One region of the Streptomyces sp. SCPE 10 genome, then DNA from elsewhere that is predicted to be linked to it. Evidence: riboswitches for the same ligand, from Rfam matches in the RefSeq annotation. Region 1 holds a riboswitch; the other holds the start of a gene.
The links. A riboswitch is a leader RNA that binds a small molecule or an ion and turns the genes downstream of it on or off. The one in region 1 is predicted to bind glycine.
Positions count from the first base shown of each region.

Region 2: linked by a shared signal. The riboswitch ahead of gcvP (aminomethyl-transferring glycine dehydrogenase) and the one ahead of gcvT (glycine cleavage system aminomethyltransferase GcvT) in region 1 are both predicted to bind glycine.

Region 1 is NZ_CP197069.1:5,311,725-5,327,165, forward strand. Features, by position in the region: gene glyA (serine hydroxymethyltransferase) at 1-984, opposite strand, end outside; gene gcvH (glycine cleavage system protein GcvH) at 999-1,379, opposite strand; gene gcvT (glycine cleavage system aminomethyltransferase GcvT) at 1,510-2,628, opposite strand; glycine riboswitch at 2,673-2,787, opposite strand; glycine riboswitch at 2,788-2,885, opposite strand; gene ACSP97_RS24710 (AAA family ATPase) at 3,099-3,683, shown strand; gene ACSP97_RS24715 (enhanced serine sensitivity protein SseB) at 3,751-4,536, shown strand; gene ACSP97_RS24720 (enhanced serine sensitivity protein SseB C-terminal domain-containing protein) at 4,632-5,444, shown strand; gene ACSP97_RS24725 (ABC transporter permease) at 5,739-6,737, shown strand; gene ACSP97_RS24730 (ABC transporter substrate-binding protein) at 6,790-8,538, shown strand; gene ACSP97_RS24735 (ABC transporter permease) at 8,611-9,618, shown strand; gene ACSP97_RS24740 (ABC transporter ATP-binding protein) at 9,615-10,700, shown strand; gene ACSP97_RS24745 (dipeptide ABC transporter ATP-binding protein) at 10,697-12,331, shown strand; gene ACSP97_RS24750 (M1 family metallopeptidase) at 12,432-13,823, shown strand; gene ACSP97_RS24755 (trimeric intracellular cation channel family protein) at 13,871-14,530, shown strand; gene ACSP97_RS24760 (alpha/beta hydrolase) at 14,439-15,441, opposite strand, start outside.
Region 2 is NZ_CP197069.1:1,453,778-1,469,218, reverse strand. Features, by position in the region: rRNA gene ACSP97_RS06940 (23S ribosomal RNA) at 1-176, shown strand, start outside; rRNA gene rrf (5S ribosomal RNA) at 249-365, shown strand; gene ACSP97_RS06930 (CDP-alcohol phosphatidyltransferase family protein) at 474-1,082, shown strand; gene ACSP97_RS06925 (mannose-1-phosphate guanyltransferase) at 1,197-3,692, shown strand; gene ACSP97_RS06920 (DUF881 domain-containing protein) at 3,869-4,804, shown strand; gene ACSP97_RS06915 (small basic family protein) at 4,801-5,133, shown strand; gene ACSP97_RS06910 (DUF881 domain-containing protein) at 5,138-6,046, shown strand; gene ACSP97_RS06905 (FHA domain-containing protein) at 6,237-7,061, shown strand; gene ftsR (transcriptional regulator FtsR) at 7,104-7,841, shown strand; gene ACSP97_RS06895 (bifunctional nuclease family protein) at 7,927-8,400, shown strand; gene ACSP97_RS06890 (MerR family transcriptional regulator) at 8,659-9,303, shown strand; partial or broken gene ACSP97_RS06885 (DNA polymerase IV) at 9,359-10,787, shown strand; partial or broken gene ACSP97_RS06880 (PRC-barrel domain-containing protein) at 10,922-11,080, opposite strand; glycine riboswitch at 11,200-11,294, shown strand; gene gcvP (aminomethyl-transferring glycine dehydrogenase) at 11,469-14,354, shown strand; gene ACSP97_RS06870 (TOBE domain-containing protein) at 14,418-14,837, opposite strand; gene ACSP97_RS06865 (ABC transporter ATP-binding protein) at 14,865-15,441, opposite strand, start outside.

The DNA.
Region 1 (15,441 bases):
GGCGCGCAGGTCCACCAGGATCAGGTGCACGTCCGTGCCGCCGGACAGCACGTTCACCCCGGCCGCGCGGGCGTCGTCGGCCGTCAGGCGCTCGGCGAGGATGCGGGCACCCTCCACCGTACGGCGCTGGCGCTCCTTGAAGTCCTCCGAGGCGGCGACCTTGAAGGAGACCGCCTTGGCCGCGATCACGTGCTCCAGGGGGCCGCCCTGGAAGCCCGGGAAGACGGAGGAGTTCAGCTTCTTCGCGAACTCCTTCTTCGCGAGGATGATGCCGCCGCGCGGGCCGCCCAGGGTCTTGTGGGTCGTGGAGGTGACCACGTCCGCGTGCTCGACCGGGTTGGCGTGCAGACCGGCCGCGACCAGGCCCGCGAAGTGCGCCATGTCGACCCACAGGTAGGCCTCGACCTCGTCGGCGATCCGGCGGAACGCGGCGAAGTCCAGCTGCCGCGGGTACGCCGACCAGCCGGCGATGATCACCTTGGGGCGGTGCTCCTTGGCGAGCTTCTCGACCTCGGCCATGTCGACCAGGCCGGTCTCCTCGTCCACGTGGTAGGCGACCACGTTGAACTGCTTGCCGGAGAAGTTCAGCCGCATCCCGTGGGTGAGGTGGCCGCCGTGCGCCAGGTCCAGGCCGAGGATGGTGTCGCCGGGCTGGGCCAGCGCGAACAGGGCCGCCTGGTTGGCGGAGGCGCCGGAGTGGGGCTGCACATTGGCGTACTCGGCGCCGAACAGCTCCTTGATCCGGTCGATGGCGATCTGCTCGGTGACGTCGACGTGCTCGCAGCCGCCGTAGTAGCGGCGGCCCGGGTAGCCCTCGGCGTACTTGTTGGTGAGGACCGAGCCCTGCGCCTCCATCACCGCGAGCGGCGCGAAGTTCTCGGACGCGATCATCTCCAGCGTGGACTGCTGGCGCAGCAGCTCGGCGTCGACCGCGGCCGCGACCTCGGGGTCCAGCTCGTGCAGGGGCGTGTTCAGGACACTCATGGGGCTACGACTCCTCAGCCGGCGATGTGGGCGTCGTACTCGGCGGCGGAGAACAGGTCCTGCGGCTCCTGCGAGACGCGGACCTTGAACAGCCAGCCGCCCTCGAAGGGCTCGGAGTTCACGAGCGACGGGTCGTCCACGACGTTCTCGTTGATCGCGGTGACCTCGCCGGTGACGGGGGAGTACAGGTCGGAGACCGACTTGGTGGACTCCAGCTCACCACAGGTCTCGCCCGCGGTCACGGTGTCGCCGACGGCCGGGAGCTGGGCGTAGACCACATCGCCGAGCGCGTTGGCCGCGAACTCGGTGATGCCGATCGTCGAGACGCCGTCCTCGTCGGCGCCCGACAGCCACTCGTGCTCCTTGCTGTAACGCAGCTGCTGGGGGTTGCTCATGGCCTGAATTCTCCTGTATGCGCGGGAGTGCTGATGACGGGGGGAGTGCGGGGACCGCCACTGGGCGGGTGAATGTGCGCAGGGTCACGTGCCCGCCCGGGCCGGGCGGGGGCGGGACCGGGCTCGCCGACTACTTCCGGCGCTTGTAGAACGGCAGCGCCACGACCTCGTAGGGCTCGTGGTTGCCGCGGATGTCCACGCCGACGCCCTCGGTGCCCGGCGCCGCGTGCGCCGCGTCGACGTAGGCCATGGCGATCGGCTTGCCCAGGGTGGGGGAGGGGGCACCGGAGGTGACCTCGCCGATCACCTTTCCGTCGGCGACCACCGCGTACCCGGCGCGCGGGACGCGCCGGCCCTCGGCGATCAGACCGACGAGGACGCGCGGGGGGTTCTGCTCGGCGCGGGCGGCGGCCTCGGCGAGCGCCGCGCGCCCGACGAAGTCGCCCTCCTTCTCGAACTTGACCACGCGGCCGAGCCCGGCGTCGAAGGGGGTCAGCGCGGTGGTCAGCTCGTGCCCGTACAGCGGCATGCCCGCCTCCAGGCGCAGCGTGTCCCGGCAGGACAGGCCGCACGGCACCAGACCGGCGCCCTCGCCGGCCTTGGTCAGCGCCTGCCACAGCTCGACGGCGTGCTCGGGCTTCACGAACAGCTCGAAGCCGTCCTCGCCGGTGTAGCCGGTGCGGGCGATCAGCGCGGGAACGCCGGCGACCGTGCCGGGCAGCCCGGCGTAGTACTTCAGGCCGTCCAGGTCGGCGTCGGTGAGCGACGCGAGGATGCCGGGGGACTCGGGGCCCTGCACGGCGATCAGGGCGTAGGCGTCCCGGTCGTCGCGGACCTCGGCGTCGAAGCCCGCCGCGCGCTCGGTCAGCGCGTCCAGGACCACCTGGGCGTTGGAGGCGTTGGCGACGACCATGTACTCGGTCTCGGCGAGCCGGTAGACGATCAGGTCGTCCAGGATGCCGCCGTCGGCCCGGCAGATCATGGTGTAGCGGGCGCGGCCGATGCCGACGGAGGCGATGTTGCCGACCAGGGCGTGGTTCAGGAAGGCGGCCGCCTCGGCGCCGGTGACGGTGATCTCGCCCATGTGGGACAGGTCGAACAGGCCCGCCCTGGTCCGCACGGCCATGTGCTCGTCGCGCTCGGAGCCGTAGCGCAGGGGCATGTCCCAGCCCGCGAAGTCGGTCATCGTCGCACCGAGCGAGCGGTGCACGGCGTCCAGCGCGGTGTGTCGGAGTTCGGTACTGCTCATCGGTCGGTCGTCTCCCAGGGCAACAGGGATGGGGCGAGGAACGTTCCTCCCCATCTGTCATCGGAACCTGAGAGGTTCGCCGGGACCGCCACGGGGGCGAGATCACGGCTTGCACCTTGGGTGGAGCCACTGTCACAGCGACCCGCTTTTCAGATGTGCCTCGCCCGCGCGGTAACGGGGCCTGAGAGATTCAAGGGAGGGACTTGCTCCTTCGGCGCCCCAGCGCAGACGGCTGGGGACTCTCCCGCGCGGATTCAAGCGGCCGGTATGCAGTTGGCGGCCACATCATTGCACGTCGCACCCGTGCCCGTCAGGGCCCGCATCCGTAACCGGCCCGTGGCGGCGCGCGCACCCGTCCGTCATACCGGTGCCATTACCTTCTCTTTACCTCCGGCGGGCAGAAACCAGACCGGGGCGCGGACCGGCCGGGGGCGGGGGAGCCGACCCGGAACAGGGGACAGGGGGCGGGCATGGCGGACCGGACACGGGCGTGGGATCTGCGCGACCGGGCGGACCACACGCCCCGCACCCTCTGCTTCGGCCCCCGTGACCTCGTGGTTCTCAGCGGGCTGCCCGGCAGCGGCAAGTCCACGCTGATGCGCCGCGCGGTCACCGGCCGCCGTGTCGACTCCCAGGACACCCGCGAGCGCTTCGCCGCCCGGCTGCCCCGGTGCCTGCCGTACGCCCTCTACCGCCCCCTGGTGCGCGCCGCCCACTACCTCGCGCTGCGCCGCGCCCTGCGCTCGGGGCAGCCGGTGGTGGTGCACGACTGCGGCACCCAGCCCTGGGTGCGCGCCTGGCTCGCCCGCTCGGCCCGGCGCGCCGGCGGCACCCTGCACCTGGTCCTGCTGGACGTGCCGGAGCAGACGGCCCGCGCGGGCCAGCGCGAGCGCGGCCGCGGCGTCTCCCGGTACGCCTTCGCCCGCCACCGCCGCACCACGGCCCGGCTGCTCGGCGCGGTGCAGCGCGGCGAGCTGCCCGCGGGCTGCGGCTCCGCGGTGCTGCTGGACCGGCCCGCGGCGGACGCGGTACAGCGGATCGTGTTCACGGGGTAGCGGCCTGGTCACCGCCACCCGATAGCCTTCGTGGTCCCAGCAGTGGTTCCCAGCAGGCGGTAGGCAGATGGACTTCCCGGCGGACATTCCCGCGGACTTCCCGGCACAGGCGCACCCCCACCCGCACGGCGGTTGGCCCGGCAACGAACTGGAGGAGGTGCTGTCGGCCTCCCTCGGCATACCCGCGGCGGGCGGCCGGATCATCGAGGTCCTCGGCCGCAGCTTCTTCTGGGTGCCGCTGCCCAACGGCGGCGGTCCGGGCAGCGGCCCGCTGGACCTCCCCGGCCTGGAACTCGACGGCCAGGCGTACGTCCCGGTGTTCAGCTCCGAGGAGCAACTGCGCCAGGCGACCGGCTCCCACATGGCGTACGCCATCGCCCCGGCCGTGGAGTTCGCCCGCGGGCTGCCCCCGCAGGCCGGCATCGCGGTCAACCCCGGCGGCACGGTCGGCATCCCGCTGCCGCCCGAGGCCGTGGCCGAGCTGTGCCGCGCCGGCAACACCCCGCTGGACGGCCCGGCGGCCGGCGGTCGCGTCCGCCTCTTCGAGCCCGACTGGCAGGACGACCCGGTCGACTTCTTCTCCGCCGCGTCCGCCGAGTTCGCCGCGACCGGCGTGGTGCTCACCGCCCGCCGCTGCCTGGCCGCCATCGAGACGGCCGACCCGGTGATGTTCGTCGGCGTCGAACTCTCCGGGTGGGAGGGCGACTTCCGCGCCGCCCCGCTGGAGGCCCTGGGCCGCGCCCTCGGCCGGGTCCCGGTGCGGTGGCCGGTCAACCTGATCCTCCTGGACGTCACGGACGACCCGGTCGCCCAGTGGCTGAAGTCAAGCGTCCGACCCTTCTACGTTCAGTAGGCCGGGCGCCCGCGTACGAACAACGGGGCCGGAGCTCATCGGCGCATAAGCTGTCCCCACACGCGGGGCATGATGAAAAAGAAGGGCATGACAAGGTGAGCGCCACCCACAGCGGAAGCGTCGAACACACGCTGCGCCACGTCACGCCCGGACGCTACGACGCCTACGAGGCCCTCCTCCGCGCCCTCGCCACCCCCTCCGCCGGCCAGATCTGGATGCTGCTGTGGCACGGCCAGGCCGGCTCCCCGGACGCCCAGTACGGGAACATGGAGGTCGGCGGCTTCCACTACGCCCCCTGTGTCACCTCCGCCCAGGAACTGTCGGCCAGTGGCTGGAACCGTTCCTACGAGGTGATCGACGGTCTGGACGTCGCCCGCACCCTCTACCCCGACCACTACGGCCTCTGGCTCAATCCGCACGCCCCGGGCGGCGGCGTCGGCATCCCCTGGCTGGACCTGCGCCGCATCGCCACCGGACTGGACCGCCAGCCCGCCGGACCGCTGCGGCTGTCCGAACCGGGCATCGAGATCCCCCAGTTCTACGCCCTGCTCGCGCAGCACGCCCACCGCACCCCCGCGCTGCGCTCCCTGCGCCGCGCCTGGGTCCAGCCCGCGCTCGGCGCGCCGTACCTCGCCATCGGCCTCGACCTGTACGACGCCTCGCCGGCCGCCGTCGACTCGGTGCGCGCGATGATGCAGCAGTCCGTCGGCGCCGTCCCGGAGGGCCTCCCGGTGTCCACGGTCGCGCTGACCGACGACCACGACCCGGTCGTGATGTGGATGCGGGCCAATGCCCGCCCCTTCTACGACCGCGAGGCCCACGCCGTCGCGCCCGCCCCCGCGCCCCAGCTCCAACTCCGCGCCCACGCACCGGGGTACGGCTATCCCCCGGTGCACGGCGGTTACTGAGCCGGCACCGGTACGGGTGCCCCTGCGGCCGTACCTCCCGAACCGCGGCATTACGGCGTTGTGTCCCAACTGCCCCGTGTCCGGGGGGCGTTACCCACTGTTCGGATAACGGAATCCTCCGGAGTGCATCACGGTTGCGCATACTTTCACCGTCAGCTCTGGCGAGTGATCGCGACGACGCTGAAGACTCCCGACTCAGACACGAGGCCGAGCCTCGTGATCGATGGCAAGTCGACAAAGCCGCAAACCGCGGCAGCGCAGGCCGGTCACCACCGGCGAGAGGGGTCGCACATCGTGACCGCACCGATCGAGACCACCGGGGCGGCAGCCGACGCGCAGCCGGAGGCTGTGCTCGCGGGAGCCGACAAGGGGCGGATCGAGGGTCGTTCCCTGGGTCAGATCGCATGGGCCCGGTTCAAGCGGGACAAGGTCGCCGTGGCCGGCGGGGTCATCGTGATCCTGCTGATCCTCCTGGCCATCCTCTCGCGCCCCATCCAGGCACTCTTCGGCCTCGACCCCAACGCCTTCCACCAGGACCTGATCGTCCCCGACACCTCGCTGCCCAAGGGCAGTTGGGGCGGCATGAGCATGGACCACCCGCTCGGCGTGGACCCCAAGTTCGGCCGGGACATCGCCACCCGCGTCATCGAGGGCTCCTGGGTCTCCCTGGTCGTCGCCTTCGGCGCCACGGTCCTGTCCAACGTGATCGGCGCGGTCATGGGCGTGATCGCCGGCTACTACGGCGGCCGGGTCGACTCGATCATCAGCCGGCTGATGGACGTCTTCCTCGCCTTCCCGTTGCTGCTGTTCGCCATCGCGATCTCCGCCACCCTCCAGGGCGGCGCCTTCGGTCTGAACGGACTGCCGCTCCACCTCGCGGTGCTCATCTTCGTGATCGGCTTCTTCAACTGGCCCTATCTGGGCCGGATCGTGCGCGGCCAGACGCTGGCCCTGCGCGAGCGCGAGTTCGTCGACGCGGCCCGCGGCATGGGTGCCAAGGGCCCGTACATCCTCTTCCGCGAGCTGCTGCCGAACCTGGTCGGCCCGATCATCGTCTACTCGACGCTGCTCATCCCGACCAACATCCTGTTCGAGGCGTCCCTGAGCTTCCTCGGCGTCGGCATCCAGCCCCCGCAGGCCTCCTGGGGCGGCATGCTCCGCGAAGCGGTCACCTACTACCAGGTCGATCCCCAGTACATGATCGTGCCGGGCCTGGCCATCTTCATCACCGTCCTCGCGTTCAACCTGCTCGGCGACGGTCTCCGCGACGCTCTCGACCCGCGCAGCCGCTAGGCAGCCAGAGAGCCCATCAAGTTTCCGATCAATGGAGGGGAAGCAGACCATCATGCGAAGGTCAGCGCTGGCCGCGGTCGCGGCCATCGGCTCCGCAAGCTTGCTGCTCGCAGGCTGCAGCAAGGCCGATGACAACAAGGACACACCGAAGGCGGCCGGCGCCAACGCGGCGACCAAGGGCGTCGTCAACGCGTCCGACAAGAAGGGTGGCACGGTCACCTACGAGATGTCGGACGTGCCGGACTCCTTCGACCCCGGCAACACGTACTACGCGTACATGTACAACTTCAGCCGTCTCTACGCGCGTCCGCTGATGACGTTCGAGCCCGGCCCCGGTTCCAAGGGCAACACCCTGGTCCCGGACCTCGCCGCGAGCAAGGGCGTCGCCAGCGACGGCGGCAAGACCTGGACGTACAAGCTGCGCGCGGGCCTGAAGTACCAGGACGGCACGCCGATCACCTCGAAGGACGTCAAGTACGCCGTCGAGCGGTCCAACTTCGCGCGTGACGTGCTCTCGCTCGGTCCGAACTACTTCCAGCAGTTCATGAAGGACGGCGACAAGTACAAGGGCCCCTACAAGGACAAGAGCGCCAAGGGCCTGTCCTCGATCGAGACGCCGGACGCCACCACGATCGTCTTCCACCTGAACCGTGCCTTCCAGGAGTTCGACTACCTGGTCGCCACGCCGGAGACGGCGCCGGTGCCGCAGGCCAAGGACGACGGCGTCGACTACGTCAAGCACATCGTGTCCTCCGGCTCGTACCAGTTCCAGAGCTACCAGGAGGGCAAGCAGGCCGTCCTGGTCCCGAACAAGAACTGGGACCCGAAGACCGACCCGCTGCGCAAGCAGCTGGCCGACAAGATCGTCGTCAACCTGAAGGTCAACCCGGAGACGATCGACAAGGACCTCCAGTCCGGCGACGCCACCGTCGACCTCGTGGGCACCGGCGTCCAGGCCTCCACCCAGGCGGACCTGCTCAACTCCGCGGACGGCAAGGCCAGCACGGACAACACCTACGGTGGCCGTCTGGTCTACGCGGCGATCAACACCAAGCTGAAGCCGTTCGACAACGTCGCCTGCCGCAAGGCCGTCGAGTACGCCATCGACAAGGTCTCCGTGCAGACCGCCATGGGCGGCCCGATCCGCGGCGACGTGGCCTCCACCGTCCTGCCGCCGGACATCACCGGCTACCAGAAGGCGGACGTCTACGCGACCCCGGGCTCCAAGGGCGACATCGCCAAGGCCAAGGACCAGCTGAAGGCCTGCGGCCAGAAGACCATCAACACCAACATCACGGCGCGGTCGGACCGCCCGGGTGAGGTCGACGCGGCCACCGCGATCATCAACTCGCTGAAGAAGGTCGGCATCAACGCCACCCTCAAGCAGTACCCGGCGGGCAAGTACTTCACCGACTACGCGGGTGTGCCGAGCTTCACCGACAAGCAGAACATCGGCCTGATGATGATGCAGTGGGGTGCCGACTGGCCGTCCGGCTACGGCTTCCTGCAGCAGATCCTCAACGGCAAGGCGATCAGCCAGTCCGGCAACACCAACCTGTCGCAGTACGACAACAAGAAGGTCAACGACCTGCTCGCGCAGGCGATCGCCGAGCCGGACACGGCCAAGCGCAACGCCCTGTACGCGCAGATCGACAAGCAGGCGATGGACGACGCCGCGCTGGTCCCGCTGACCTACTTCAAGGTTCTGCTGTACCGCTCGCCGTACGCCACCAACGTGGTCTCCACGGCCGCCTTCAGCGGTCAGTACGACTACCTCAACCTCGGCACCACGAAGAAGTAGCAGCCCCGGAAGGCAGGTGAAGGCATTGGTGCCCGCGGGCTTCGCGGCCCGCGGGCACCAGCGCCGGTCCCCGTGATCTCGTACATCCTCCGCCGGACGTTCGCGGCAGTGATCCTGCTGCTGGTCGTCACCGCGGTCACCTTCGCCATCTTCTTCCTGCTGCCACGGCTCGTCGGCCAGACAGCGGACCAACTGGCGCAGCAGTACATCGGAAAGAGCCCGTCGAAGGCGGACATCGCCGCGGTCAAGCACAACCTTGGTCTGGACCAGCCCGTCTACGTCCAGTACTGGCACTTCATCAAGGGGATCGTGGTCGGCACCGACTACAACCTCGGCCCCAAGACGGTGCACTGCGACGTTCCCTGCTTCGGCTACTCCTTCAAGGATCACGTCGCGGTCTGGTCGCAGCTCACCTCGCGCATCCCGATCACCCTCTCGCTGGCCGCGGGTGCCGCCGTGCTGTGGCTGCTCTCCGGTGTCGCGGTCGGTGTCGTCTCCGCGCTCAAGCCGCGCTCGCTGTTCGACCGCACCTTCATGGGCGTCGCCCTCGCCGGCGTGTCGCTGCCCATGTTCTTCACGGGCAACCTGGCGATCCTGCTCTTCACCTACAAGTGGCCGATCTTCGGCCGCACCTACGTCCCGTTCACCGAGAACCCGGCGCAGTGGGCCAACACCCTGTTCCCGGCGTGGTGTTCGCTCGCCCTGCTGTACTCCGCGATCTACGCCCGGCTCACCCGCTCGGGCATGCTGGAGACGATGAACGAGGACTTCATCCGCACGGCCCGCTCCAAGGGCCTGCCCGAAAGCACCGTCGTCGTCCGGCACGGCCTGCGGGCCGCCCTCACCCCGATCATCACCGTCTTCGGCATGGACGTCGGCCTGCTGCTCGGCGGTGCGGTGATCACCGAGTCCGTGTTCTCGCTGCCCGGTGTCGGCCAGTACGCGGTCCAGGGCATCACCGACAACGACCTGCCGAAGATCCTTGGCGTGACCCTGCTCGCCGCCGCCTTCGTCGTCATCGCAAATCTCCTGGTGGACGTGCTCTACGCCGCCGCCGACCCGCGGGTGAGGCTCTCGTGACCGAACTCTCCAAGACCGCCAAGGACGAGACCGCCGGCGACAAGGCGCCCTCGGCCTTCCTGGAGGTCCGCGACCTCAAGGTGCACTTCCCGACCGACGACGGTGTCGTCAAGTCCGTCGACGGGCTCTCCTTCTCGCTGGAGAAGGGCAAGACCCTCGCCATCGTCGGCGAGTCCGGCTCCGGCAAGTCCGTCACCTCGCTCGCCGTCATGGGCCTGCACCGGCTCGGCGCGCGCGGCAAGAACGTGCGGATGTCCGGCGAGATCTGGCTGAACGGCAAGGAACTGGTCGGCGCCTCCCCGGACGAGGTGCGCAAGCTCCGCGGCCGCGAGATGGCGATGATCTTCCAGGACCCGCTGTCCGCGATGCACCCCTACTACAAGGTCGGCGACCAGATCGTCGAGGCCTACCGGGTGCACCACAAGGTCAGCAAGAAGGTCGCCCGGGCGCGCGCCATCGAGATGCTCGACCGCGTCGGCATCCCCGAGCCGGCCAAGCGCGTCGACGGCTACCCGCACGAGTTCTCCGGCGGTATGCGCCAGCGCGCCATGATCGCCATGGCGCTGGTGAACAACCCCGAACTGCTCATCGCGGACGAGCCCACCACCGCCCTCGACGTCACCGTCCAGGCGCAGATCCTCGACCTGATCCGGGACCTCCAGAAGGAGTTCGGCTCCGCGGTCGTCATGATCACCCACGACCTCGGCGTGGTCGCCGAGATCGCCGACGACGTCCTCGTGATGTACGGCGGCCGGTGCGTGGAGCGCGGCCCGGCCGCCCAGGTCTTCGAGAAGCCGCAGCACCCCTACACCTGGGGCCTGCTCGGCTCGATGCCCCGCATCGACCGCGAGACCTCCGAACGGCTCATCCCCGTCAAGGGCCAGCCGCCGAGCCTCATCAACGTCCCCTCGGGCTGTGCCTTCAACCCGCGCTGCCCGTACGCGGACATCCCCGAGGGGAACGTCAGCCGCACGGTGCGCCCCGAGCTGGAACTGGTCGGCGCCGGACACTGGTCCGCCTGCCACCTGTCGGCCGAGGACCGTGAGCGGATCTGGACCGAAGAGATTGCGCCGAAGCTGTGAGTGAGACGAAGAAGACGGACTCCGTCGCCGAGGCCACGGTTCCCGGGCAGGCGTCGGCTCCGGACGAGCGCGAGGTGCTGCTCAAGGTCGAGAACCTGACCAAGCACTTCCCGATCAAGAAGGGCATCCTGCGCCGCCAGGTCGGCGCGGTGAAGGCCGTCGACGGCATCGACTTCGAGGTGCGCCGGGGCGAGACCCTGGGCGTGGTCGGCGAGTCGGGCTGCGGCAAGTCGACCATGGGCCGGGTCATCACCCGCCTTCAGGACCCGACCGGCGGACAGATCACCTTCGAGGGCCAGGACATCACCCGGCTGTCGACCGGCGACATGCGCCCGCTGCGCCGCGACATCCAGATGATCTTCCAGGACCCGTACGGCTCCCTGAACCCCCGGCACACCATCGGCTCGATCGTCTCGGCGCCGTTCCGGCTCCAGGGCGTCGAGCCCGAGGGCGGGGTGAAGAAGGAGGTCCAGCGGCTGCTCGAACTGGTCGGTCTGAGCCCCGAGCACTACAACCGCTACCCGCACGAGTTCTCCGGCGGCCAGCGCCAGCGCATCGGCATCGCCCGCGCGCTCGCCCTGAAGCCGAAGCTGGTCGTGGCCGACGAGCCGGTCTCCGCGCTGGACGTGTCGATCCAGGCCCAGGTCGTCAACCTGATGGACGACCTCCAGGAGGAGCTGGGCCTGACCTACGTCATCATCGCCCACGACCTCTCGGTGGTCCGGCACGTCTCGGACCGGATCGCGGTGATGTACCTCGGCAAGATCGTCGAACTGGCGGACCGCAACGCGCTGTACGAGGCGCCGATGCACCCGTACACCAAGGCGCTGATGTCGGCGGTGCCGGTGCCGGACCCGCAGCGCCGGGGGCAGAAGAGCGAGCGCATCCTGCTGCGCGGCGACGTGCCCTCGCCGATCGCCCCGCCGTCGGGCTGCCGCTTCCACACGCGGTGCTGGAAGGCGACGGAGATCTGCAGGACGACCGAGCCGAAGCTGCTGGAGCTGAAGCCCGGCCAGCGGGTCGCCTGCCACCACCCGGAGAACTTCGCCGACCAGGCCCCGCAGGACACGGTCCTGCTGTCGGCGGCGAAGGAGGCGTCGGCACTGGTGCCGGACGCGGTGATCTCCGGCGGCGCCGAGGAGTCCGCGACGCGGACCGCGTCGGAGGCCGGCGCGAAGGCAGAGGCGGAAGAGAAGCCTGAGGCCGACGCGAAGGCAGAGGCGGAAGAGAAGCCTGAGGCCGCCGCGAACGCCGAGGCCGAAGAGAAGCCCGACGCGGAGGCGAAGGCCGAGGCGGACGCCGACGCCAAGTCCGAGGCGGAGGGCGTCAAGTCCGAGGCGACGTCCGAGGCGAAGCCGGAGCCCGCGGCCGAGTCGGAGACCTCCACGGAGGCCGAGCCGGAGACCTCGGCGGAGGCCGGGTCCGCGGCCGCTTCCGAGCCGGAGTCCGCTTCCGAGCCGGAGTCCGGCTCCGAGGCCGCTCCCGGGTCCGAGCCGGAGGCGTCCGACGGGTCCGGTTCCGGGGCCGGGCCGGAATCCGCGGCTCCCGCCGAGCCGGAGGCCGAGGCCGCCGCCGAGCCCGCGGCGGAGCCCGCGAAGCCGGCCAAGTCGAAGAAGCCGCGCGGCAAGTAGCCCAGAAGCCCCACGCAAGGGCATGTACATGCCCGAACGGGAGAGTGCAGAGTCGTCCGTGACCGACACCTGATCGGTCCACGCTCGAAAGGGACGACTCATGGCACTCTCCCGTTCGGCACGTGCGGGGGCCGTCGCCACCGCGGCGGTCTCCTTCCTCCTGATCGGCGCGGCCCCCGCCCCCACCCCGGGCGCTCCCGGCATCGGCGACCCCTACTTCCCGAACCTGGGCAACGGCGGCTTCGACGCCCTGCACTACGACCTCGACATCGCCTACGCCCCCGACACCGGCCGCCTGGACGGCCGTACGACCCTCACCGCCCGCGCCACCGAGGCCCTCTCCTCCTTCGACCTGGACCTCCAGCAGCTGGAGGTCGCCAGGGTCCAGGTGAACGGCAGACGGGCCGCGTTCAGCCGGGACGGCGACGAGGTCACCGTCACCCCGCGCGGCGCGCTGGCCAAGGGCCGGCGCTTCACCGTGACCGTCACCTACGGCGGCGTACCCCAGCCCCTCAGCGGCCCCATCGTCTTCGGCTCCGAGTACGGCTGGATGAAGACCCCCGACGGAGTCTTCGTCGCCTGCGAACCCAACGCCGCCTCCACCTGGTTCCCGTCCAGCGACCACCCGTCCGACAAGGCCACCTACGACATCCGGATCAAGGCGCCCAAGGGCCTGACCGGCGTCTCCAACGGCGTGCTGGTCTCGACCCGCGACAAGGGCGGCTCGACGTACACCCACTGGCGCGAGTCGAGGCCGATGGCGACCTATCTGGCCACCGCCACCATCGGCAGGTTCGACGTGCGCACCGGCCGCACCCCCGGCGGCACCCCGGTCTACGTCGCCATCGACCCGGTGCTGAGGAACGGCAACGGCGTCGACGTGTACGCGGTCACCGCCGAGGCCACCGACTACTGGTCGAAGCTCTTCGGGCCGTACCCGTTCGAGGAGACCGGCGCCATCGTGGACGACATGCCCGAGGCCGGGTTCTCGCTGGAGGTGCAGTCCAAGCCCGCGTACTCGGCCGTGCGCAACGAGGCGACCATCGTGCACGAACTGGCCCACCAGTGGTTCGGCGACTCGGTGAGCGTGGCGCAGTGGAAGGACATCTGGCTCAACGAGGGCTTCGCCACCTACGCCCAGTGGCTGTGGTCCGAGCACCGGGGCACCCGCTCGGCGCACGACTCCTTCCTCGCCGAGTACAACGCCACGCCCGCCGGCTCCTCCTTCTGGCGGACCAAGGTCGCCGACCCGCAGCGCGACACCATGTTCGCGTCGGCCGTCTACGACCGCGGCGCCATGACGCTCCAGGTGCTCCGCGAGCGGATCGGCGACAAGGCGTTCTTCGCACTGCTGCCCGCTTGGACGAAGCTCCACCGGTACGGCAACGCGGACACCGCCGACTTCATCCGCCTCGCCGAGCGCGTCAGCGGGCAGCAGCTCGACGACCTGTTCGACACCTGGCTGTTCACCACAGGTAAACCTGCCCTGTGAGCCTGGCTTTGTAAGGTTCAGCCCGGGCGGCAGGTGAGAATGTCAGGGTGCAGCTGCAACAGTTCTTCAGCCCCTCCGTCCAGCACACGCTTGACGTGATCGGCATCTTCGTCTTCGCGATCTCCGGCGCCCTGCTGGCCGTCCGGAAGAACTTCGACGTCTTCGGCATCGCCGTGCTCGCCGAGGTCACCGCGCTGGGCGGGGGGCTCTTCCGGGACGTGATCATCGGGGCCGTGCCCCCGGCGGCCTTCACGGACCTCGGGTACTTCGTCACCCCGCTGCTCGCCACGCTCGTCGTCTTCTTCCTGCACCCGCACGTGGAGCGGATCCAGACGGCGGTCCTGGTCTTCGACGCGGCCGGCCTCGGCCTGTTCTGCGTCAGCGGCACGACGAAGGCGTACGGCTACGGCCTCGGCCTGACCGCGTCGGCGACCCTGGGCCTCGCCACCGCGGTCGGCGGCGGTGTGCTGCGCGACGTCCTCGCCAACGAGGTCCCCTCGCTGCTGCGCTGGGACCGCGACCTGTACGCGGTCCCGGCGATGGTCGGCGCGGGCATGGTGGTGCTGTGCATCCGCTACGACGCGCTGACCCCCCTCACCAGTGGGCTCGCGGCCGTCACGGCCTTTGTGCTGCGCCTGCTCGCGATGCGGTACCACTGGCGAGCGCCGCGCGCGTGGAACCGCCGGTCGACGGTGACCGAGGAGTAGTCCCGGCCGCTCCCGCGACGCCGCCGGCCGCGCCGGTGGGGGAGCCGGCCTTCCCGTGGGCCGAGCCGGCGCGGCCGGCGAGCGAGTGGTCCGTGCCCCGGGCGTGGTTCTGGCCCATCTGGAGCGTCAGCCAGCGGAACACCGTGGGCACCTGCGGCCGCCACAGGGCCATGGTGTGACCGCCCGCGCTGCGCGGCAGGAAGACCACGTGCACGGTGGTCGGCGCCTTGGCGACCGACTCCAGCCCCAGGCCGGCCTCGTAGCCGTCGCCGGACTCGCCGGAGGCGTAGAGGGCGACGGGCGGCGGCACGGCCGCCTTCTTCAGCAGCAGGAACGGGTTGTTCTCGGCGCGCAGCGCGGGGTTCTGCGCGGCCAGCGAGTTGCGCTCGCCGATCGGGTCGTTGTAGCCGGACATGCTCACCGCGGCCCGGTACCGGTCGGGGTGCGCCACGGCCAGCTTGACCGCGCAGTGCGCGCCCGCCGAGTAGCCGGCCACGGCCCAGCCCTGCGGCGCCGGCTGGGCACGGAAGTTGTCCATGACCATCTTCGGCACGTCGATGCTGAGCCAGGTGTCGGCGTTGACCTGCCCCGGGATGTTGGCGCAGCCGGTGTCCACGCCGGCCAGCAGGTTGGTGCGCGGGGCGACCAGGATGAAGGGCGCCACCTGGCCGCTGCGCATCAGCGGCAGCAGCTGCTCATGGGTCTTCATCGAGCCGAACCAGGCCTTCGCCGAGCCGGGGTAGCCGGGCAGCAGCTCGACCACCGGGAACTTCTTGTCGCGGTAGGCCGGTTCGCCGTACTGCGGCGGCAGCCAGACGTAGACCTCGGCGTTCACACCGGAGACGCGGCCCTTGAGCTGGGTGACGCGCACCCCGCCGGCCGCGTGCATGCCGGGGCCGGAGGCCGCCGTG
Region 2 (15,441 bases), 3.9 Mb from region 1:
ACGTTCGGGAGGGATAACCGCTGAAAGCATCTAAGCGGGAAGCCTGCTTCGAGATGAGGACTCCCACCCACTTGATGGGGTAAGGCTCCCAGTAGACGACTGGGTTGATAGGCCGGATCTGGAAGCCAGGTAACTGGTGGAGGTGACCGGTACTAATAGGCCGAGGGCTTGTCCTCAGTTGCTCGCGTCCACTGTGTTGGTTCTGAAACCACGAACAACCATTGTGCTGGTTGTCAGTTTCATAGTGTTTCGGTGGTTATAGCGTGAGGGAAACGCCCGGTTACATTCCGAACCCGGAAGCTAAGCCTCACAGCGCCGATGGTACTGCAGGGGGGACCCTGTGGGAGAGTAGGACGCCGCCGAACTCCTTTTGAAGCTCCGGCTCTTGGGCACCAGCCCGAGAGCCGGAGCTTTTTTGCGTTGGGGTAAAGTCAGGGAGCATCGTTGGCTCGTTTCCCACAGGAGGCCCCCGGGTGGAGGTCCAGGAGACCCGTGTCCAAACAGACCGGGTCCTCACCATCCCCAACATCCTCAGCATGGCGCGGCTCGTCGGCGTACCCCTGTTCCTGTGGTTGATCCTCAGGCCGGAGTTCGGCGGACCCAAGAGCGACGGATGGGCCCTCCTCGTGCTGGCGCTCAGCGGAGTCAGCGACTACCTGGACGGCAAACTCGCCCGGCGCTGGAACCAGATCAGCAGCCTCGGCCGGCTCCTCGACCCGGCCGCCGACCGGCTCTACGTACTGTCCACGCTGGTCGGCCTCACCTGGCGGGAAATCCTCCCGCTCTGGCTGACCGCGCTGCTGCTCGCGCGGGAGCTGATGCTCCTGGTGATGGTGGGAATCCTCCGCCGGCACGGGTATCCGCCGCCGCAGGTCAACTTCCTCGGGAAGGCCGCCACGTTCAACCTCATGTACGCCTTCCCGCTCCTGCTCCTCAGTGACGGAAGTGGTTGGATCGCGTCACTCGCCGCTGTTTTCGGATGGGCGTTCGCCGGATGGGGTACAACCCTGTATTGGTGGGCAGGAGTGCTCTATGTGGTCCAAGTCCGCCGATTGGTGCGTGCGGACACCGTGGCCGATTGAGCCCGGCGATTGTCCTGACGTAACGCCTCGATGGCCCGCTGTGCAAAAGTGCGGGACAATCTGGACGGGTGAAGTCGGCTAGACCGTCGTCTCTTCAAGGAGGACGCTTCCGACATGAAGGCCGTCGTGATGGCCGGGGGCGAAGGCACACGCCTGCGCCCCATGACCTCGAGCATGCCCAAGCCGCTCCTGCCCGTGGCGAACCGCCCGATCATGGAGCACGTGCTACGGCTGCTCAAAAGGCACGGGCTCACCGAGACCGTGGTCACCGTGCAGTTCCTTGCCTCGCTCGTCAAGAACTACTTCGGTGACGGCGAAGAGCTCGGGATGGAGCTCACCTACGCCAATGAGGAGAAGCCACTCGGTACCGCCGGAAGCGTCAAGAACGCCGAAGAGGCATTGAAGGACGACGCCTTCCTCGTCATCTCCGGCGACGCCCTGACCGACTTCGACCTCACCGAACTGATCAATTTCCACAAGGAGAAGGGCGCGCTCGTCACGGTCTGCCTGACCCGGGTGCCCAACCCCCTCGAATTCGGCATCACCATCGTGGACGAGGAGGGCAAGGTCGAACGCTTCCTGGAGAAGCCGACCTGGGGCCAGGTCTTCTCCGACACCGTCAACACGGGCATCTACGTGATGGAGCCCGAAGTCTTCAACTACGTAGAACCCGATGTTCCGGTCGACTGGTCCGGCGACGTCTTCCCCCAGCTGATGAAGGAAGGCAAGCCGATCTACGGCTACGTCGCCGAGGGCTACTGGGAGGACGTCGGCACTCACGAGAGCTACGTCAAGGCCCAGGCCGACGTGCTCGAAGGCAAGGTCAACGTCGACATCGACGGCTTCGAGATCTCCCCGGGCGTCTGGGTCGCCGAGGGCGCCGAAGTACACCCCGACGCCGTCCTGCGCGGGCCGCTGTACATCGGCGACTACGCGAAGGTCGAGTCCGGCGCCGAGATCCGCGAGCACACCGTGGTCGGCTCGAACGTCGTCGTCAAGAGCGGCGCCTTCCTGCACAAGGCGGTCGTCCACGACAACGTCTACGTCGGCCAGCACAGCAACCTCCGCGGCTGTGTCGTCGGCAAGAACACCGACATCATGCGAGCCGCCCGGATCGAGGACGGCGCCGTCATCGGCGACGAGTGCCTGATCGGCGAAGAATCGATCGTGCAGGGCAACGTCCGCGTCTACCCGTTCAAGACCATCGAGGCCGGCGCCTTCGTCAACACCTCGGTGATCTGGGAGTCCAGGGGCCAGGCACACCTCTTCGGCGCCCGCGGGGTGTCCGGCATCCTGAACGTGGAGATCACGCCCGAGCTGGCCGTACGCCTCGCCGGCGCCTACGCGACCACCCTCAAGAAGGGCTCCACGGTCACCACCGCCCGAGACCACTCCCGAGGCGCCAGGGCGCTCAAGCGGGCGGTCATCTCCGCGCTCCAGGCCAGCGCCATCGACGTACGCGACCTGGAGAACGTGCCGCTGCCGGTGGCCCGGCAGCAGACCGCGCGGGGCAGCGCGGGCGGCATCATGATCCGCACCACGCCCGGTGTCCCGGACTCCGTCGACATCATGTTCTTCGACGGACAGGGCGCCGACCTGTCCCAGGCCGGACAGCGCAAGCTGGACCGCGTGTTCGCGCGCCAGGAATACCGGCGGGCGTTCCCGGGCGAGATCGGCGACCTGTACTTCCCGTCCAGCGTCTTCGACTCGTACACCGGCTCCCTGCTGCGCAACGTCGACACCACCGGCATCGCCGAGTCCGGGCTGAAGGTCGTCGTGGACGCCTCCAACGGCAGCGCGGGCCTGGTGCTGCCCAGCCTGCTGGGCAAGCTCGGCGTGGACTCCCTGACCATCAACCCCGGTCTCGACGAGTCCCGGCCCACCGAGACGGCCGAGATGCGGCGCAGCGGCCTGGTACGGCTCGGTGAGATCGTCGCCTCCTCCGGCGCCGCGTTCGGTGTCCGCTTCGACCCCGTCGGCGAGCGGCTGTCGCTCGTGGACGAGAAGGGCCGGATCATCGAGGACGACCGGGCCCTGCTCGTGATGCTGGACCTGGTGGCCGCGGAACGGCGCAGCGGCCGGGTGGCCCTGCCCGTCACCACCACCCGGATCGCCGAGCAGGTGGCCGCCTACCACGGCACCCAGGTCGAGTGGACGACCACGTCGCCGGACGACCTCACGCGCGTCGGCGGCGCGGAAGGCACCATCTTCGGCGGCGACGGCAAGGGCGGGTTCATCGTCCCCGAGTTCGGCAGCGTCTTCGACGGCACGGCGGCCTTCGTGCGACTGATCGGCCTCGTGGCGCGCACCCAGCTCACCCTGAGCCAGATCGATGCGCGGATCCCGCGGGCGCACGTCCTCAAGCGGGACCTGGCCACGCCGTGGGCCGTCAAGGGCCTGGTGATGCGCCGGGTGGTCGAGGCGGCCGGGGACCGCTCGGTGGACACCACCGACGGGGTGCGGGTCGTGGAGACGGACGGACGCTGGGTGATGGTGCTGCCCGACCCGGCCGAGGCCGTCACCCATCTGTGGGCCGAAGGCCCCGACGACGCCTCCGCGCAGGCCCTCCTGGACGAGTGGTCGGCCGTCGTGGACAGCGCCGGACGGTGACGCCCACAAGGGCCTGACAAGGCTCTGACCTGGCTCTGACGGCGTGCCGCGCGCCGGACGGGGCCGCAAACGGTGCCGCACGCGTGCGTGCCGGACATGTGTCCCCAAGGGGGCCTGTCCGGCACGCCGGTGGGGCCATTCGGAGGTATCGCGCACGACGTGCGACGATGTGCGGCATGCCGCAGCAACCCCCCGTTCGGAGCAGCCCCGCGCGGCCGCGCCGCCCGGACGCCTCCATGTCGTTGATCACCAACGTCATGGACCACAGCCTCGACGACGGGTACGCCGAGGCCGCCGCCCGGAAGAAGTCCCAGGGCGAGGGCGGCCTGCCGAAGACCCTGAGGGCGAAGCTCGGCCTGGCGGGCGGACTGGTGCTCGCGGCCCTGGTCGTGACCGTGGGAGCGGCCCAGGCCCGCGTGGCGGCGCCCGTGGTGGCCAAGGAACGCCAGGAGCTGATCGACCGCGTCGACAAGGAGACCGCGGACGCGGACAGGCTCCAGGGCAGCGTCGACAAACTCCGTGACGACGTCAGCGCGCGCCAGCGGGCGGCGCTGCGGTCGAGCGGGGGCAGCGCCGAGGCGGACCTGGTGGGCATGCTGTCCGGCGCCACCGAGGTGCACGGCCCGGGCGTCAAGCTGGTCGTCAACGACGCCAAGGAGGCCAGCTCCGGTGGCGACGGCTCCAACCCCAGGGAGACGGCGGGGTTCTCCGACACCGGCCGGGTGCGCGACCGCGACCTCCAGCGCGTCGTCAACGGGCTGTGGCAGTCCGGCGCCGAGGCCGTCTCCATCAACGGGCAGCGGCTGACCGCCCTGTCGGCGATCCGGGCCGCCGGAGACGCGATACTGGTCGACAACCGGCCGCTGGTGCCGCCGTACACCGTGCTCGCGGTGGGGGACGGGCCCCGGCTGAGCAGTGACTTCCAGAACGGTGCGGACGGCCTGTACCTGCACGCCCTGGAGCAGAACTACGGCATCCGCGCCACCATCTCCACCCAGCGCGACGTCCGGTTGCCCGCGGCGCCGAGCGTGATCGTACGCACGGCCAAGCCGGCCACCGGGGACGGCGGCAACACCGAGAACACCGAGAAGACGAAGAAGGGCACATCGTGATCGCCGTACTGGGCCTCGTCGTGGGAGTCGTGGCCGGCCTGTTGGTCCGGCCCGAGGTTCCGGCGGTCGTGGAGCCTTATCTGCCGATCGCCGTGGTCGCGGCGCTGGACGCCGTCTTCGGTGGCCTGCGGGCCATGCTGGACGGCATCTTCGACGACAAGGTCTTCGTGGTGTCGTTCCTGTCCAACGTGGTCGTGGCGGCCCTGATCGTGTTCCTCGGCGACAAGTTGGGCGTGGGTGCGCAGCTGTCCACGGGTGTCGTCGTCGTCCTCGGCATCCGGATCTTCTCCAACGCCGCGGCGATCCGACGGCATGTCTTCCGGGCGTGAGGCGATGAGCGACCAGTACGACCGCGAGGACGAGAACTTCCACGGGCGGAGCGGCGGCAACGAGGAGCCCAACCGCCCCGGCGAGCAGGGCGAGCGGCCGGAGAACCGGCTGCGCAAGGAGTTGCCGGCCGAGGTGCCCGCCCCACCGCCCGGCGCCGGACCGACACCGGGTCCGCGCCCCCAGGAACCGCTGACCGGCCGTCAGCGGCTGCTCAAGGGACTGTGGCCGCCGCGCCTGACCCGGCCCCAACTCATAGTGGCCCTCCTGCTGTTCGGCCTCGGCTTCGGCCTGGCCGTCCAGGTGGCGTCGAACAGCGACACCGACAGCGCGCTGCGCGGCGCACGCCAAGAAGATCTTGTTCGCATCCTGGATGAACTGGATTCGCGTACTCAGCGTCTTGAAGACGAGAGGCAGGGACTCGAGAAGCAGCGCCAGGAGCTCCAGAGCAGCTCCGACCAGGCCGCGGAGGCACGCCGGCAGACCGCCGAGAAGGAGAGGCAACTCGGCATCCTGGCGGGCACCGTGGCGGCTCAGGGTCCCGGCATCACCATGACGATCGAGGACACGAAGGGGACGGTCCAGTCCGACATGCTGCTCGACACCATCCAGGAGCTGCGCGCGGCCGGCGCGGAGGCGATCCAGGTCAACGGCGTACGCGTGGTGGCGAACACCTATTTCGCGGACGCGGGCAAGAGCGTGAGCGTGGACGGGAACAAGATCAACGCCCCTTATCGTTTCAAGGTCATCGGCAAGCCGCAGGACCTCGAACCGGCGCTGAACATCCCGGGGGGCGTGGTGCAGACTCTGGAGAAGGAGCAGGCCACGGTCTCCGTCGCACAGTCGGGCAAGATCGTCGTGGACGCCTTGCGACAGGCGAAGCAGCCTGACTACGCTCGGTCGTCCTCCCGGTGAACCGCTGGTGCATGGGGGCCTTCCGGCAGGGGCATGAGGTTGCGGGGGGTCGGCGCACCGACGAGGTGGCGCGTGGTGGAAACTGTCTGGTGGGCACGGACGTTGTGAGGGTGTCCGGGTCGGCCGGTGTCGGCAATCAGGGTTCGTCCTGCCCCACGGGCGGGTCTGTTTCGGTCAAGGGGAATCGCCCGTGAAGTTGTTTGCGAAGTGGTTCGGCAAGAGCGCGCGAGAGGGCGGCGACAACGCGACCGCTCGCCATCGCGCACAGCCTGACGCACAGGGTCAGCGGCCGCTGTTCCGGGACCAGGTGGCTGGTCCGGGCGGTGACATTTCGGGAGGCCAGGGCGCGCCGTCAGTTGACCCTGCCCAGTCCGGCGGCATAGGTTTCGGGCAACCGTCAACCTCAAGTACGGGTGGAGACTTTGGTCCCGGCCCGTACGCGTCCAACGCCTCGGCAGGACAGCCGCGGCAGGAGGATCCGTCCATGTCGGCCCTGGTGTGTACGAGGTGCGGTAACCGCAACGCGGAGAACGCCCGCTTCTGTTCCAACTGTGGTGCGCCGCTGCGTCCCGGAGCCGTGCCCGAGCGCGCCTCCGAGACGACGTCCACGATCTCGATCTCCGGCCTCGAGGCGTACGACGCGGAGACGACCGGCCAGATTCCGATGCTGTCGCCGGAGGCACAGGCCGCGGTGGAGGCGCTCCCGGCGGGCTCGGCCCTGCTGGTGGTGCGCCGTGGCCCGAACTCGGGCAGCCGCTTCCTGCTGGACGGCGACCTGACCACGGCCGGCCGTCACCCGCAGAGCGACATCTTCCTGGACGACGTGACCGTCTCGCGTCGCCACGTGGAGTTCCGCCGCTCCCCGGACGGCTCGTTCACCGTCGCCGACGTGGGCAGCCTGAACGGCACCTACGTCAACCGCGAGCCGATCGACCAGGTCGCCCTGCAGAGCGGTGACGAGGTGCAGATCGGCAAGTACCGGCTGGTGTTCTACGCGAGCCGGCAGGGCATCTGACCCGCCCCCGGACACGCTCCGGGGGTAACCCAGGGAAGGTCCATGCTTCAAACACCGAGCGGCGGTGCCGGAAGCGGTACCGCCGCCAGGGACAGTGGGCTGATGAGCATCGGCACGGTGCTGAACGTGCTGCGCGAGGAGTTCCCCGAAGTCACCATCTCCAAGATTCGTTTCCTGGAGGCGGAGGGACTCATCGAGCCGCAGCGGACCCCTTCGGGGTACCGCAAGTTCAGCGCCGGAGACGTCGAGCGCCTCGGACACGTCCTGAGAATGCAGCGGGACCACTATCTGCCGCTCAAGGTGATCCGTGAGCACCTGGACGCCATGGAGCGGGGCGAGGCCGTCCCGCTGCCCGTGGTCGGGCGCCAGCGCGGCGGGGAGGACGCCCTGGAGGTGCTGGAGGCGCCCACGGTGGCCCGGGTCGGCCGGGCCGACTTGCTGGCGGCCGCGGACATCGGCGAGGCCGAGCTGGCGGAGTGGGAGTCGTACGGGCTCCTGGTGCCGCTGGCCGACGGATCGTACGACGCGGAGGCCGTCACCGTGGCCACCCTCGTCGCGGAGCTGGGGCGCTTCGGGATCGAGCCCCGCCATCTGCGGGTGATGAAGGCGGCCGCCGACCGGGAGGCCGGGCTGGTCGACCAGGTGGTGGCCCCGCTCAAGCGCCACCGCAATCCGCAGACCAGAGCGCTCGCCGAGGCCCGCACCAAGGAGCTGGCGGCGCTCACCATGAAGCTGCACGCGTCCCTGGTGAAGACCGCCCTCGGGGTGCGTCTGCCCTGATGCGGGGGCGTTCGAGGGGGCCGGATCGGGCTGCTGTGCCCGGCCCGACTACCCAAACGTCCCGGGCACGGCCTAGGGTTGCTGTGTGAACGAGCTCGATGTCGTAGGTGTCCGGGTCGAAATGCCCTCCAACCAACCGATCGTGCTCCTGCGCGAAGTGGGGGGCGACCGCTACCTCCCCATCTGGATCGGGCCGGGGGAGGCGACGGCGATCGCCTTCGCCCAGCAGGGCATGGCCCCGGCCAGGCCGCTGACCCATGACCTGTTCAAGGACGTGCTGGAGGCCCTCGGTCAGGAGCTGACCGAGGTACGCATCACCGACCTGCGGGAAGGTGTCTTCTACGCGGAGCTGGTCTTCGCCAGCGGAGTCGAGGTCAGCGCCCGCCCCTCCGATGCCATAGCGCTGGCCCTGCGCACCGGGACGCCGATCTACGGCAGCGACACGGTGCTGGATGACGCGGGCATCGCCATTCCGGACGAGCAGGAGGACGAGGTGGAGAAGTTCCGCGAGTTCCTCGACCAGATCTCGCCCGAGGACTTCGGAACCAGCAACCAGTGAGGCCTCCCGAGGCCGGGTGACCGGGCGATCCGGCGGCCGGTCCGGGCTCGTCGCCGCCCGCTCCCGGGGCAATTGCCACCGGCGATTGAGAGCGTCCTACGGGTTCCCGCGAGGGCATTCGGCTAGCCTTTCCCCGCGGTGGGACACGGGAAACCACTCCTTGGGTGATTATCACTCGGCGTGCCGAGTGTGGCGATCGTTGACGCACCCCTGGTGACTGCCTACCGTCGAGAAGGCAGGTCAAGGACGGAGGTCGGCGTGAGAACCAGCGGCGACGGTACGGCTGGGGGTGCTCCTGTGCGCGGTTTCGGGGAGAGCGGTCCGTACCCGGTTCACAGCAGCGCGGTGGATCACGCTCCGCAGCGGCCGACGGCGGTGCCGAGCGGCGGAGGGGCGGCGTCCATGACGTCCGAAGAGATCGGCTACCGGGGGCCCACGGCCTGTGCGGCGGCCGGCATCACCTATCGACAGCTCGACTACTGGGCGCGCACCGGCCTGGTCGAGCCGAGCGTGCGGCCCGCGTACGGGTCGGGCACCCAGCGTCTGTACAGCTTCCGGGACGTCGTGGTCCTGAAGATCGTCAAGCGGTTCCTGGACACCGGGGTCTCGCTGCAGAACATCCGCTCGGCCGTGCAGCACCTCAGGGAGCGCGGCTTCCGCGACCTGGAGCGGATGACGCTGATGAGCGACGGCGCCACCGTCTACGAGTGCGGCTCGCCGGACGAGGTCCACGCCCTGCTCCAGGGCGGCCAGGGCATCTTCGGGATCGCGGTCGGCGTGGTGTGGCGGGACGTGGAGAGCGCCCTGTCCCAGCTGCACGGCGAACGCATCGACACCGGCGAGACGCTCGTCGGGCACAACCCAGCGGACGAGCTGGCGCGGCGCCGCAACCGGGCGGTCTGACCGGCCCCTTCGCGGCACATGGGCATTGTCAGTGCCGTGGTGCAGCATCGGAGACGTGAGAAACGCGCCCACGATCCTGCATCTCGACATGGATGCCTTCTACGCCTCGGTGGAGCAGGCGTCCAAGCCGAGCCTGCGCGGGAAGGCGGTCGTGGTGGGCGGGCTCGGGCCGCGCGGGGTGGTCGCCACCGCCTCCTACGAGGCACGGGTCTTCGGGGTGCACTCGGCGATGCCGATGGCGCAGGCGCGCCGGCTGGCACCCAACGCCGCCTATCTGGTGCCGCGTTTCCCCCTCTACCGCGCGGTCAGCGACCAGGTGATGGCGCTGCTGCGGGAGCTGTCGCCGCTGGTGGAACCGCTGAGCCTGGACGAGGCGTTCGTGGACCTGGCGGCCGGGGGAACGGCATGGGACGCGGAGTCGGCGCGGCGAACCGGCCTCAAGCTGCGCGCGGACATCCGCGCGGCCACCGGGCTCGCCGGGTCGGTGGGGCTCGCCGCCTCCAAGATGCTCGCGAAGATCGCGTCCGAGGAGGCCAAGCCGGACGGGCTGGTGCTCATCGAGCCGGGCACCGAGCGGGCGCTGCTGGGACCGATGCCGGTGCGCACCCTGCCGGGGGTGGGGCCGGCCACCGGGGACCATCTGCGGCGGGCCGGGATCACCACGGTGGAGGAACTGGCCGAGGCGGGCGAGGCCGAGCTCGTACGGCTGCTCGGCAAGGCGCACGGACAGGCGCTGTACGCCATGGCCCTGGCCCGGGACGAGCGGCCGGTGGTGGCCGAGCGGGAGGCCAAGTCGGTGTCGGTCGAGGACACGTACGACGTGGACATCCACGACCGGCCGCGGATCGGGTTCGAGGTGCGGCGGCTCGCCGACCGCTGCGTGCGGCGGCTGCGCGAGGCGGGGCTGTCCGGGCGGACGATCGTCCTGAAGGTGCGGCGCTACGACTTCTCGACGCTGACCCGCTCCGAGACGCTGCGGGGTCCCACCGACGATCCGGAGGTCGTCCGGGAGGCCGCCGGGCGGCTGCTGGACTCCGTGGACACCACGGGCGGGGTGCGGCTGCTCGGGGTGGGCGTCACCGGGCTCGCCGACTACACCCAGGAGGACCTGTTCGCCCAGGCGGCCAAGCCCTCGGATGAGGAGTCGCCCGAGGAGCCGGTGACCGAGTCGGCCGCGGCGCCCGAGCCCGCCGCCCCGCACTGGCGGGCCGGCCAGGACGTACGGCACGACGAGTTCGGCCACGGGTGGGTGCAGGGCAGCGGCGTGGGCCGGGTGACGGTGCGGTTCGAGACCCCTCAGTCGGATCCCGGCCGGGTACGGACCTTCCTCGTCACCGACCCCGCGCTGCGGCCGGCCGACCCCCTCCCCCTGGTGCCGGTGCCCGCCGGGCGGGGGCAGCCGAAGTCAGGTCTCCTCTGAGCCCGCCAGTTTGCCGAAGTCGTGGTCCGGGGCCGCCGTCGGCGGGGGCACGTCCAGGCCGTAGTGGTGGTAGAGCTGGAGTTCCTGTTCGGGGGAGAGGTGGCGGCCCACGCCGAAGTCGGGGGCGTCCTTGATCAGGGAACGGTCGAAGGGGACGTGCAGGGTGCCGTCGACGAGTTCGCTGGGTTCCAGGGGGACGAAGGCGTCCCGGGAGAAGAGGCCGGTGCGTATGGCCGCCCACTCGGGCACGCCGGTCGCATCGTCCAGATACACCTCGTCGATCGTGCCGATCTTCGTACCGGTGCGGTCGAACGCCTTGCGGCCGATCAGGTTGCGCGGATCGATGTCGGTCTGCACGGTCCCTCTCCCTCCACGTGGTCGCAACTCATCCGTAAGCACTACGAAAGAGCACTTTCACCGCGGCGGCCACTTGAGGAACCGGCCGTTGACCTCGCTGGTAGGCTGATTGCGGCTGCTGACCCCGTGCGGGAGAGTCCTCCGACCACCTCGGAGGCGCCGAAGGAGCAAATCCTCCCCGGAATCTCTCAGGCCCACGTACCGCACGGACGAGGTCACTCTGGAAAGCAGGGCGGGTGTCGACGGCTCCCGCCCTCACCGACGGTGAAAGCCGGCGCCGCGAGGCGTCCGGTGAAGCTCTCAGGTCGAGATGACAGAGGGGGAGGCCGTCGGGGCACCCGCGCCGTGGTGCCCTTCGAAGGTCGCGTCAGACCAGGAGGCCTCCGCAATGACCGCCCATCGCATTCCGCTCTCCGAGCTCGAAGCGGGCATCCCCTTCGAACAGCGCCACATCGGCCCCGACCAGGAAGCGCGGGCCAAGATGCTCGCGCAGGTCGGCTACGGCTCCCTGGACGAGCTGACCGCCGCCGCGGTCCCGGATGTGATCAAGAACGCCGACGCGCTCGACCTGCCGGGCGCCCGCACCGAGGCCGAGGTGCTCGCCGAGCTGCGCTCGCTCGCCGACCGCAACCAGGTCCTCGGCTCCATGATCGGCCTGGGCTACCACGGCACCTTCACCCCGCCGGTCATCCTGCGCAACGTCATGGAGAACCCCTCCTGGTACACGGCCTACACGCCCTACCAGCCGGAGATCTCCCAGGGCCGCCTGGAGGCCCTGCTGAACTTCCAGACCATGGTCGCCGACCTGACCGGCCTGCCCACCTCGGGCGCCTCCCTGCTGGACGAGGGCACGGCCGCCGCCGAGGCCATGGCGCTGTCCCGGCGCATGGGCAAGAACAAGAAGGGCCTGTTCCTGGTCGACGCGGACGCCCTGCCGCAGACCGTCGCCGTGATCCAGACCCGCGCCGAGCCGACCGGCGTCGAGGTCGTCGTCGCCGACCTCAGCGAGGGCATCCCGGCCGACATCGCCGCCCGGGACATCAACGGCGTGCTGGTCCAGTACCCGGGCGCCTCCGGTGCCGTACGCGACATCAAGCCGCTGATCGAGCAGGCCCACGAGCTGGGCGCCCTGGTCACCGTCGCCGCCGATCTGCTCGCCCTCACCCTGCTGACCTCCCCGGGCGAGCTGGGCGCGGACATCGCCGTCGGCACCACCCAGCGCTTCGGCGTCCCGATGGGCTTCGGCGGGCCGCACGCGGGCTACATGGCGGTGCACGAGAAGTTCGCCCGCAGCCTGCCCGGCCGCCTGGTCGGCGTGTCCGTCGACGCCGACGGCAACAAGGCCTACCGGCTGGCCCTGCAGACCCGCGAGCAGCACATCCGCCGCGAGAAGGCCACCAGCAACATCTGTACCGCGCAGGTGCTGCTCGCCGTCATGGCCGGCATGTACGCCGTCTACCACGGTCCCGAGGGCCTGCGGACGATCGCCCGGCGCACCCACCGGTACGCCGCGATCCTCGCCGAGGGCCTGAAGGCCGGCGGCGTGGAGCTGGTGCACGGCGCGTTCTTCGACACCGTCACCGCCCGGGTGCCCGGCAAGGCCGCCGAGATCGTCGCCGCCGCCCGGGACAACGGCGTCAACCTGCGCCTCGTCGACGCCGACCACGTCTCCATGGCCTGCGACGAGACCACCACGCGGGCGCACCTGGCCGCCGTCTGGTCCGCCTTCGGCGTCGAGGCCGACATCGAGGCGCTGGACGCGAGCGCCGCCGACGCGCTGCCCGAGGCGCTGCTGCGCGGCGTCGACTACCTCACCCACCCGGTCTTCCACCAGCACCGCTCCGAGACCGCCATGCTGCGCTACCTGCGCAAGCTGGCCGACCGTGACTACGCGCTCGACCGCGGCATGATCCCGCTGGGCTCCTGCACCATGAAGCTCAACGCGACCACCGAGATGGAGCCGGTCACCTGGCCGGAGTTCGGCGCGCTGCACCCCTTCGCGCCCGCCGAGCAGGCCGAGGGCTACCTCACGCTCATCCGCGAGCTGGAGGACCGCCTGGCCGAGGTCACCGGCTACGACAAGGTCTCCCTCCAGCCCAACGCCGGCTCCCAGGGCGAGCTGGCCGGTCTGCTGGCGGTCCGCGGCTACCACCGCGCCAATGGCGACGAGGGCCGCACGGTCTGCCTCATCCCGTCCTCCGCGCACGGCACCAACGCCGCCAGCGCCGCGATGGCCGGCATGAAGGTCGTCGTCGTCAAGACCGCCGAGGACGGCGAGATCGACGTCGAGGACCTGCGGGCCAAGATCGAGCAGTACCGCGACGAGCTGGCGGTGCTGATGATCACCTACCCGTCCACGCACGGTGTGTTCGAGGAGCACGTCGCCGACATCTGCGCCCGGGTGCACGAGGCCGGCGGCCAGGTGTACGTCGACGGCGCCAACCTCAACGCGCTGGTGGGCCTCGCCAAGCCGGGCCACTTCGGCGGCGACGTCTCGCACCTCAACCTGCACAAGACGTTCTGCATCCCGCACGGCGGCGGCGGTCCCGGCGTCGGCCCGGTGGCGGTCCGCTCGCACCTGGCGCCGTACCTGCCCAACCACCCGTTGCAGCCGGCGGCGGGCCCGGAGACGGGCGTGGGCCCGGTCTCGGCGGCGCCGTGGGGCTCGGCGGGCATCCTGCCGATCTCCTGGGCGTACGTCCGCCTGATGGGCGGCGAGGGCCTCAAGCGGGCCACCCAGGTGGCCGTGCTGTCCGCCAACTACATCGCCAAGCGGCTGGAGCCGCACTACCCGGTGCTCTACACCGGCCCCGGCGGCCTGGTCGCGCACGAGTGCATCATCGACCTGCGCCCGCTGACCAAGGCCACCGGCGTGAGCGTGGACGACGTGGCCAAGCGCCTGATCGACTACGGCTTCCACGCGCCGACCATGTCGTTCCCGGTGGCCGGCACGCTGATGATCGAGCCCACCGAGTCCGAGGACATCACCGAGCTGGACCGGTTCTGCGACGCGATGATCGCGATTCGCGCGGAGATCGAGAAGGTCGGCTCCGGCGTCTGGCCGGCGGACGACAACCCGCTGCACAACGCGCCGCACACCGCGGGTGCGCTCGGCGGCGAGTGGACGCATGCCTACAGCCGCGAGGAGGCCGTCTTCCCGGCCGGTGTGTCGGTGGCCGACAAGTACTGGCCGCCGGTGCGCCGCATCGACCAGGCCTTCGGCGACCGCAACCTGGTCTGCTCCTGCCCGCCGCTGGACGCGTACGAGGACTGACCGGTCCGCGGCGAACCGCGCGCCCCGAGGGCCCCGTCCGGATGTCCGGGCGGGGCCCTCGCCCTATGCGGTCGCCAGTGCCACTTCGGTCGCCTTGACCAGCGCCACCACGTCGGAGCCCACGAACAGGCCGAGGTCGGCGGCCGCCTCCTTGGTGACGGCCGCGGTCAGCTCGCCGCCGGGGACGGCGATGCGCACGGTGGCCATGACGGCGCCGGTGGTCAGACGGGTGATGGCGCCGGGGAGCTGGTTGCGGATCGACAGGCCCGCCACGCGGTGCGTGGCGAGGGAGACCTCGGTCGACTTCACCAGGGCGCGCACCGGCGTGCCGGGCGCGAGGGCCAGGTCCTCGGCGGCGTCCCGGGTGATCGCCGCGGTCAGGTCCTGCCCGCCGTCCAGACGGACCTCGACGATGGCCATCGCCTCGCCGGGGTGCACCGCCGTGACGGTGCCGGGGAGCTGGTTGCGGATGCTCAGGGTCATGGTCACCCACCGTAGGCGCCCGAGGGATCAGGCCGGGTACGCGTGGGTCTGCGTCGCTTTGACTGTCGCCCAGACCGGTGCACCGGGACGCAGTTCCAGCTCGGCCGCGGCCATCGTGGTGAGGTCGGCGGCGAGGGGGAGTTCACCGGTGAGGTCGGCGCGGATCCGGTCGCCGTGGGTTTCGAGGCCGGCCACCTCGCAGCGCCACAGATTGCGGGCGCTGGCGCCGGTGGGCCGGTCCCGGTAGAGGGTCACGGCGGACGGCGGGAAGGCGACGAAGGCCGGTCCGGACAGCTCCTCGGTGGTGGTGATCTCCGGCCCGGCGTCCAGCCGTACGGTGTGGCCCGCGGCCTCGCCCTGGTAGAGGTTCAGGCCGACGAGCCGGGCGATGTAGTCCGTGCGCGGGCGGCGGGCGATGTCGGCGGGGGCGCCCTCCTGGACGACCCGGCCGTGCTCCACGACCACCAGCCGGTCCGCGAGCACCATGGCGTCCAGCGGGTCGTGCGTGACGAGGACGGCGACCGCCTCGAACTCGGCCAGATGGTGCCGCAGCCGGGCCCTGACCTCCAGCCGGGTGCGGGCGTCGAGGGCGGCCAACGGCTCG